DNA from 4 places in the Bacillus sp. ISL-75 genome. Region 4 is predicted to be linked to each of the others. Evidence: predicted binding sites of a transcription regulator. Region 4 holds the regulator's gene; each other region holds the start of a gene.
What was found. Region 4 encodes Rex, which represses fermentation and respiration genes when NADH is low (regulators of the CRP and FNR family bind a similar motif). Its sites were predicted from a motif close to TTGTGAAATATTTCACAA; they were not measured.
Positions count from the first base shown of each region.

Region 1 (2,207 bases), on a different contig from region 4:
ACTCCTTGATTTTCTACAACCCATAATGGACGAAAGGTTGATGAATGTTCGTTAAACCATTGAACTCTGTTTTCTACTGATATTGGTTCAAGATCGGCTGTAACCATCCTACTTGCTATGGTTGTATTGTATATATCAACAATTACAGGCAAATCACACATATCGGCATCTCTAATCGTAAAGTCATCAAACATGTCATGCACCACTCCTGTTTTTATTCCTAATAGATTTTATGATATCTTTTGGAACAAACATTATCAATATTGAAATAACAAATTACTTAGAAAAAGAAAAACCTTTTCTCGAAATTGCTATTCGAGAAAAGGTCATTTCTAATGACAGTAATTGTTTATGCTGCCATTACTCGTTTCTTTTCCTAAGCCTTACCAACGGTGGGCCTTGGCATTGCTCCTTAAGATGATCGTGTTATGCGTCACTTGAGTTTGCCCATTCACTTGTGAATTTTGACGTTTTGGACGCGTCGTATGTTGGTGAAAGAGCTCTGAGTGCGGATCTAAATGGTCTTTATAACTCATCTAAAATCACCTCATCAAAGGATTTGAAACGACGATATTCTAATGAATATCACCATTATCTTTTGTAAAATGACAGGAAAATAGTCATCAAACTTGAATTTAATGAGAAATCTCTTCAAAAACGTTAATAAAACGTTGACATGGCATAGTCATAGAAATGAGTTAAAATGAATACATCGAATTATTGTGATTCAATTCACAAAGAAAATTATTTTTAACAGCATGTCAAAACAATAAAAGAGGCGAATTTAAAATGGTTAGTTTATTACTTGGCGGACTGCTTCTTCGATTCCTATTGGGAGGTCTAGCTGTAGTTGCCTGTACTGTCGTAGCAAAGAAGTTAGGGGAGAAAGCCGGTGGAATATTTGTGCATTTCCTGCTTTTAGTATCATTCTAGGTCTCCTATTTTGGCTTGGAAGTTCACTTACTATTTCCACCTTGAGAGAGCGGGCAGCATGAAAAGTAGTTAGTCATGTATATAGTTAACAAAAAATTCTTTGGCGCCATAGCTAGAGAATTTTTTTTAGGAAAATATTAACTTGTATTATCTGAAAGTTCGGAATAAAATAAAGGTAACATACCAACCGGTAGGTATGCCTACAAACGGTTCAGCATATTATATTTTAACGGCATTAAATTTGATGTTAAGAATAAGAATGGAGTGAATGGTATGTATTTACGATTGACTGATGAACAAAAAATGGTACAAAAAACAATTAGAAGATTCGTAGAAAAAGAACTTATTCCCCTTGAAAACGATGTACTCCGCAATGAACGAGAAGGTAAACCGAGTCTACCTGCAAGTAAACTAAAAGAGCTGCAACTTAAAGCGAAGGAAGCTGGTTTTTGGGGAATTAACACTCCAGAGGAATATGGTGGTGCAGATCTTGGTCAAATGATGATGGCAATTGTGTTAATGGAAGTGTCAAAAACCTTTGTCCCATTCCAGTTCGGCGGTGGTGCAGATAATATTCTTTACTATGGTAATGAAGAACAAAAGAAAAAATACTTACTTCCGACGATTAATGGCGAGAAAAAGTCTTGTTTTGCAATGACCGAGCCAGGTGCTGGTTCTGATACCAGAAATATTAAAATGACAGCAGTGAAAGACGGCAGTGAATGGGTTCTAAATGGTGAAAAAACATTTATTACTGGAGGAAACGAAGCGGACTTCGTTATGGCGATAGCGATTACCGATAAGGAACGACATCAATCAACACAAGGCCGCGAAGGGGTTACATGCTTTATTGTCGATCGCGATATGGGCTGGAAATCAGAATATATCCATACAATGGGAGAATGGGGTCCAGCCGGCTTAGTTTTTGATAATGTCCGTGTTCCGGAGGAAAATATCCTGGGTGAATTACACAAGGGCTATAATCTTGGTCTCGAGTGGATTGGGTTTGCACGCTGGGTTGTTGGGGCAAGAGCAGTCGGTGCCGCTGAACGCTTGCTGCAAATGGCGATTGATTATGCCAAGGAACGGGTCACATTTGGGAAACCGATTGCTGAAAGACAAGCAATCCAATGGCAAATCGCAGATTCTGCGGTTGAAATTGAAGCGGCAAGATGGCTAGTCTTGAACGCTGCCTTTACTCTAGATCATGGGGAAGATAATCGACACGTAGCATCGATGGCAAAATTATATGGTGCAAATATGGGCAACAATGT
Region 1 covers NZ_JAGGQX010000027.1:25,983-28,189, reverse strand. The annotation lists gene J7E63_RS12500 (GNAT family N-acetyltransferase) at 1-194, opposite strand, end outside; gene J7E63_RS12495 (YpzG family protein) at 384-536, opposite strand; gene J7E63_RS12490 (DUF3147 family protein) at 790-933, shown strand; gene J7E63_RS12485 (acyl-CoA dehydrogenase family protein) at 1,207-2,207, shown strand, end outside.
Region 1: the regulator Rex is predicted to act here: its motif matches at 721-738, upstream of J7E63_RS12490 (DUF3147 family protein).

Region 2 (2,207 bases), on a different contig from region 4:
ATCAACCACAATCGCAAATGGAAGACCTAACATATTGGATACAAAAATATACATAATTAATGTAATTCCAAGGATGTGGAACCTTCCGCCTTCTTTCCAATCCATCGTGCTGTTGATGACCCCTTTAACAAAGTCCATCACCCATTCAAAAAAGTTTTGCATCCCTGTAGGTTTCATTGCCAGCTTTCGTGTAGAAAGAATGGCTATTAGGAAAACAATTAGACTTGCTACTGTGATCATCAGCATATTTGCGCCGTTAAACCAAAGGCCCATAAATTTAAACTCTGGAACCTCATGATGCATGTAAACTCACCTCGCTTCCGCTTCATTTATGTACATGCAATGCATGGTAAAAATAATCTATCATAATGACAATATAGGATGTCATTAATCCTATCACTAAACTAATCATATCGAATTGCTCTGGGTATCTTAATGCGATTAACGCAGCAATTCCCGCCACAGCCATCCTCGAGAGCGAACCTAACGACTTGGGTTTTTTGCCCTCTGTAACCTTTTTATCAAAGCTCTCCGTCTTTCTAACTAGTATCCAAAGATTCAAATAACTAAAGCATGTCCCAAGAATCAGCCCTAGAAATATGGTTTGGTACGAGGTGAAACCCCAGCCTAGAACATAAATGGACAACAAGTAAAAAATCCATTTGCGCTGCCTGTTGAACATTACTCTGAAATCTGGCATAGTTATTTATCTCCTGAATAGAAATGGCGGATTGAAAGGAGCATGGAATAGGTACCCGCTCCAAGACCTATAAGCAGTCCGATTATTAAGAAAATTGGTTCGGTACCCCAATGCTGATCCAGCCATCTGCCTGAGAAAATACCTATTAGAATGGAACCTACTAATTGGGAGACAATTGCGGACATTAAAGCCATAGCTTGTAATGGGTTGCGGTTGTTTTTACGCATATAACACATCCTCACTCTGAGAGAATGTCAATCGGGCAAAAAGTAATATCCATAACCTAAATACTATCTTTAGATAGATTTATTTACATGAAAACCCTATCATTTACACCCTTAGTTAGCATACAATAGCACCCTGTCAATGTCAATTAAATTACGTGAATTATGCCACAAAGTATTTCCTGAAGTATTTTCCAATTTGGAATTTACTCAACAATCTTATTGTAGAGTAAATTGTGAAGGAATTTTGTTCATTTTGTGTCTATTTTGTGAACAATTATAATTATACTAATGGTACAATATTATGAACTTTTATTATGATTTTGTTAAAAAGACCATGTCTTGGTGTGGACAAGGTCTTTTCTTAAAATTGCTTTTTAGTCTTCTTTCCTCTCAATCGTGATCATCCGTTGGATATGGTCCTCTTTGCTGGCCTTTTTGGCAAAAACCTTTACTAAATAGGTCCCGTTTGCTGGAAGCTGGTCGTCTGGGATGTCCTTGCGAACAAGTCCCTTTTTCACATTGGGAATCGTATCTAAATAGCCGACAAAACGATAATCCTCCGGGTTAAACAAGGCAATCCCAAATTCCTCCGCCCCGCCCGGCAAATACACCTCATAGCGGTACTGTCCTGGTTTGTCTCCTTCGGCAAAATCAAAGCCCATGACCCGTGGATAGTCCGGCTCCTCTAAAACATAAAGATAGGGAATGCGAACTGATGCCCCGCCCGCCTGCAAGCGGAGATATCCGTCGTGAATTTTCCCTTTAAACACCTGCGGGTCGACCGTCAACTCGACCGTTATGTCCTTTGTTTGCTGAGGCTCGAGCGTAAACGAAAGCGGCAGCCGCCATTCCAGTCCATCGATATATGGCGGGATATCAAACGAATAACGCTGGTCTTGCTGGCTTGTATTTTCGACATGAAGATAGGCTTTATGGACATCACTCTGTTCCGTAAATTTCCCAAACCGGATACTGCTCGGTGTGACGAGTGTGGTGGCTTGGATCGCTTCGTCAACCTGGATTCTGCCTGCCCCCTGTTCAAAGGTGCGGTAGTAGGCGGGTTCTCCCTGTGTACCAAGGGTTCGCCCGTTGATGGTAGTGGTCTTACGTCCGGCTGCGTTCGGGATGGCCGCCGTACGGTCAACGCTATTAGACTTTGCGAGCGGTTTTGCCGTGTTCATCAGGGACGCTTTGATTTGTTCGGGTGTCCAGTCCGGATGGGCCTGCTTAATTAATGCACAGGCCCCAGCGACGTGCGGCGCCGCCATACTCGTCCCTTG
Region 2 covers NZ_JAGGQX010000015.1:42,898-45,104, reverse strand. The annotation lists gene atpB (F0F1 ATP synthase subunit A) at 1-303, opposite strand, end outside; gene J7E63_RS06700 (ATP synthase subunit I) at 326-700, opposite strand; gene J7E63_RS06695 (AtpZ/AtpI family protein) at 703-927, opposite strand; gene J7E63_RS06690 (S8 family serine peptidase) at 1,302-2,207, opposite strand, start outside.
Region 2: the regulator Rex is predicted to act here: its motif matches at 1,081-1,098, upstream of J7E63_RS06695 (AtpZ/AtpI family protein).

Region 3 (2,207 bases), on a different contig from region 4:
AGTAACTGTATCACGTCTTAATGTACGTGCAACAACATCAACCAAAAGCAAGGTAATTGGTACTTTAAAGAAAAATCAATCAGTAACCATTGTCTCAACAACAGGTTCATGGAAAAAAATCAAATTTGGTAAAGCCACAGGTTATGTTTCAAGTAAATATATAAAATAAAAAAGGCAGAGACCTCTCTCTGCCTTTTTGGTTTATTTAGCATGTGTGATTACACCTTTCATAGTGGAGGGTTCTTTTTCCAAATCTAACAGTTTTTCCTTCATATCTAAACCGCCGCGAAAACCAGTTAACTTCCCGTTCTTACCAATCACACGATGACAAGGAACAGTAATTAATATCGGGTTTGCCCCAATTGCAGCGGCAACGGCACGTACCGATTTAGGTTTCTGCAGGAGTTCCGCGATTTCTGAGTAAGTATGTGTGCATCCATAGGGAATTTCATTTAATACGTTCCAAACAGATTGTTGAAAGAGAGTCCCGTGAAAATCGATTGGAAAGGTAAAAGACGTGAGCTTTCCTTGAAAATATTCGGTGAATTCGTCTACAAAAGGTTGTAATTTTCTATCATCACGCTCCAAAAGGTGATGCGGGAGTTTTTTTTGGACCCAAGTCACCAGTTCTTCGAAGTCCTTATGATTGGACCCAACATAACAAAGTCCATCTACCGTTGCTGCGAGATACATTTTCCATGGACCATATACAAACAAACTCCAATAAATTTTCTCCATTGTATAAAACTCCATTCTTTATTCCTTTCGGATCATATGGCGATACTCTGATGGAGTATGGCTGGTTATTTTTTAAAAAGTGTAGCAAGATGGGTCGGGTTTGGGATACCGACTAACATACTGATCTGTTAGACCATTCGTCTCCGTTCGTAACTCCTGTAGTGTTTCTATACTCTTTACCATATCACCTTGGAATCAGTATACCTCTATTAAGTAAGGGAAGTAAGCTATTTTGAATATAAAAGCAAGATTACAAAGGTAAATGTAAGCGCTCTAAAATAGTTAAAGAAATATTCACAGGATTTTAGAAGAATTTGTTATAAAATAGAAGTATGTTAAATGTTTCACATACTAAATGGTTCATTTAAAAAGGAGTATATCATATGGGATATAGTAAACCCGAAACAATCATGGAAATTACCGTTGAAAATGGAGTGAAAAAATCAAAATACCCTCCTTTACAAACACTGATATTAGGTTTTGAAGCAGGTGCGTTCATTGCTTTAGGTTATTTACTTTTCATCCGTGTCACAGCAACTTTAACAGGAAATTTAGAGGGGTTAAGCAGTTTGATTGGTGCGTCTGTCTTCCCAATCGGCCTTATCCTCACCTTGCTTGCAGGTGGTGAGCTATTAACAGGAAATATGATGGCTGTGCCGCTAGCTCGAATGGCGAACAAGATTAGCACTAGACAGGTTGTCTATAACTGGTTTCTTGTTACGGTGAGTAACTTTATCGGAGCTATTTTTGTAGCATACTTTTTTGGACATCTGGTTGGACTTACCGAATCCGGCCCCTTCTTGGAAAGAACGATTAGTATTGCTGACCATAAATTAGAAGCAACCTTTCTCCAAGCATTCGTTTCGGGGATTGGCTGCAATTGGCTGGTGGCAGCGGCAGTGTGGCTTTGTTATGGGGCAGACGATATGGTCGGAAAAATTGCAGGTATTTGGTTTCCAACGATGGCATTTGTCGCAATCGGATTCCAACACGTTGTAGCGAATATGTTTGTGATTCCTGCAGCAATATTTGCCGGCCATTTTACTTGGCTAGGATATATTGAAAATTTTATCCCTGTCTTTCTTGGCAATGCGGTTGGCGGATCTGTCTTTATCGCACTCGCATATTGGCACGCCTATAAGAAAAATGAACGAACATATTCGGAACCAAAAGTGGTTCAACCAATGATGAAAAGCAGCGTAAGATAATTTACAGGTCAAAAAAATCATATATCTTCACTGATTAAGCTCCTTACACCTAAGGGGCTTTTTGCATATTAATCAATACTTATAAGTCATATTGACATGCAAACGGGAATAAAATCCAAGAATGAATGGACTTCGTTGGAGGTCAGCATTTACTGCATGAAAATAAAGGATAAGAGGTAGGGGAAATGACAAAGAGCTCGTGGCTAGTATCAATTTTATTAATCTGTAGCTTAATAATTATTGCCGGATGTACAGAAAAAA
Region 3 covers NZ_JAGGQX010000030.1:30,424-32,630, forward strand. The annotation lists gene J7E63_RS13855 (SpoIID/LytB domain-containing protein) at 1-169, shown strand, start outside; gene J7E63_RS13860 (methylated-DNA--[protein]-cysteine S-methyltransferase) at 202-753, opposite strand; gene J7E63_RS13865 (formate/nitrite transporter family protein) at 1,122-1,946, shown strand; gene J7E63_RS13870 (VanW family protein) at 2,132-2,207, shown strand, end outside.
Region 3: the regulator Rex is predicted to act here: its motif matches at 1,071-1,088, upstream of J7E63_RS13865 (formate/nitrite transporter family protein).

Region 4 (2,207 bases):
ATCGTCAAAAAATGTAATATTTAGTTCAAAGTTTCACACACATATAAGGTAAAATAGTGTATGATTTGATGGGAGGATTTTTTATATGGCAGAATTTACGCATTTTAATGAAGAAGGCAGAGCAAAAATGGTCGACGTCAGTGATAAGCCGGAAACGGCACGTACGGCGCTTGCTCACTCCAGCATTACCGTTAGTAAAGAAATTTATGATAAAATAACTAATAATGAGATGAAGAAGGGCGATGTCTTAGCAGTGGCCCAGATAGCAGCTGTCATGGCAGCAAAGAAGACATGGGATTTTATTCCAATGTGCCATCCGATTCCATTAACAGGTGTTAATATTTCTTTCTCTTGGGAACAGGATAAGGATGAGAACTATCAATTATATATTGCTGCAGCCGTTAAAACGAAGGGGAGCACAGGCGTGGAAATGGAAGCGTTAACAGCCGTATCCGCATGTGCCTTAACAGTTTATGATATGTGTAAAGCCGTTGATAAAGGTATGGTAATTGGCCCGACGTATCTTGTCGAAAAAACGGGCGGTAAAAACGGTGATTTTAAAAGAGATGAAAGAGTTAAATAAATTTTTAACTAAACCATTCATGGGGTGTGGGAGATTATGAGTAATGAAACAACGAAAATACCACAGGCGACAGCAAAACGGCTGCCCCTCTATTATCGATTTCTAAAAAACCTGCATAGTTCCGGCAAGCAAAGGGTCTCTTCAGCGGAATTGAGTGAAGCAGTAAAGGTAGACTCAGCAACGATTCGCCGCGACTTTTCATATTTCGGTGCGTTAGGGAAAAAGGGCTATGGGTATAATGTTAATTACTTAATATCCTTCTTCCGTAAGACCTTAGATCAGGATGAATTAACTAAGGTTGCCTTAATAGGAGTCGGAAATCTTGGGACTGCCTTTTTAAACTATAACTTTTTAAAAAATAATAACACAAAAATAGAATGCGCCTTCGATGTGGATCCCGACAAAATGGGAACCATGATTCGCGAGGTACCCGTTCATCCTATGGATGATTTAGAGAAGGTTTTATCAGAAACTAATATTTCTGTGGCGATATTAACGGTTCCGGCTCCTGCCGCACAAATGATAACCGATCGACTGGTCCAAGCGAATGTAAAAGGAATCTTAAATTTCACTCCAGCAAGATTAAATGTTCCACCATTAATAAGGGTCCATCATATTGACTTGGCAGTGGAGCTTCAATCGCTAGTCTACTTTTTAAAGCATTATCCAACGGTGGAAATAGATGAAGAATAATTAGTTAAAAAGGCTTTCCACGAAATTTGTGGAAGGCCTTTTGTATGATTAAATCCCTGCTTTTTTTAATTACATAATCTATAAAAATACTTTCTTATGGACTAAGATGTAGGTAGATGAAATGCAAGCGGTTACTAACGGAAGTGGGGGAAATTCAATGTCAATTTTACGAGATGAAGCATTAAAAATGCACAAGGAACACCAAGGCAAGGTTGGGATTTATTCTAAGGTGGGAGTACATAATGCAAAAGATTTAAGCCTAGCCTATTCACCTGGTGTGGCAGAGCCGTGTTTGGAAATTTATGCAGACGAAAATAAAGTCTATGATTATACCTCAAAGGGCAATCTAGTCGCAGTTGTATCCAATGGGACAGCGGTTCTGGGGCTTGGAAACATTGGACCAAAAGCTGCGATGCCTGTGATGGAAGGAAAGGCCGTGTTATTCAAATCGTTCGCAGATGTTGACGCCTTTCCCATTTGCTTGGCCACCACTGACACAGACCAGATCGTAGAAACCGTCAGGCTGCTAGAACCAACATTTGGCGGAGTGAACTTGGAGGATATTGCTGCGCCGCAATGCTTTGAAATTGAAGACCGCCTCCGCAAAGCCTGCGAGATTCCTGTTTTTCATGATGACCAGCATGGAACCGCGATTGTAACAGCCGCTGGTCTAATCAACGCGTTAAAATTAGCGGATAAAAAAATTGAAGATATTCGTGTTGCAGTAAACGGAGCAGGTTCAGCTGGAGTAGCGATTGTTAAGCTCCTGCTGCATATGGGCGTGAAGGATGTTATTTTATGTGATACAAAAGGAATTATTTATGAAGGCCGTCCATTCGGAATGAATCGATTCAAAGATGAAATGGCGCAAATGACAAATCGCGAGCAAAAACAAGGAACGTTAGCGGATGCGCTTATTGACGCCGATGTG
Region 4 covers NZ_JAGGQX010000051.1:33,416-35,622, reverse strand. The annotation lists gene moaC (cyclic pyranopterin monophosphate synthase MoaC) at 86-583, shown strand; gene J7E63_RS20075 (redox-sensing transcriptional repressor Rex) at 620-1,276, shown strand; gene ystJ (NADP-dependent malic enzyme) at 1,434-2,207, shown strand, end outside.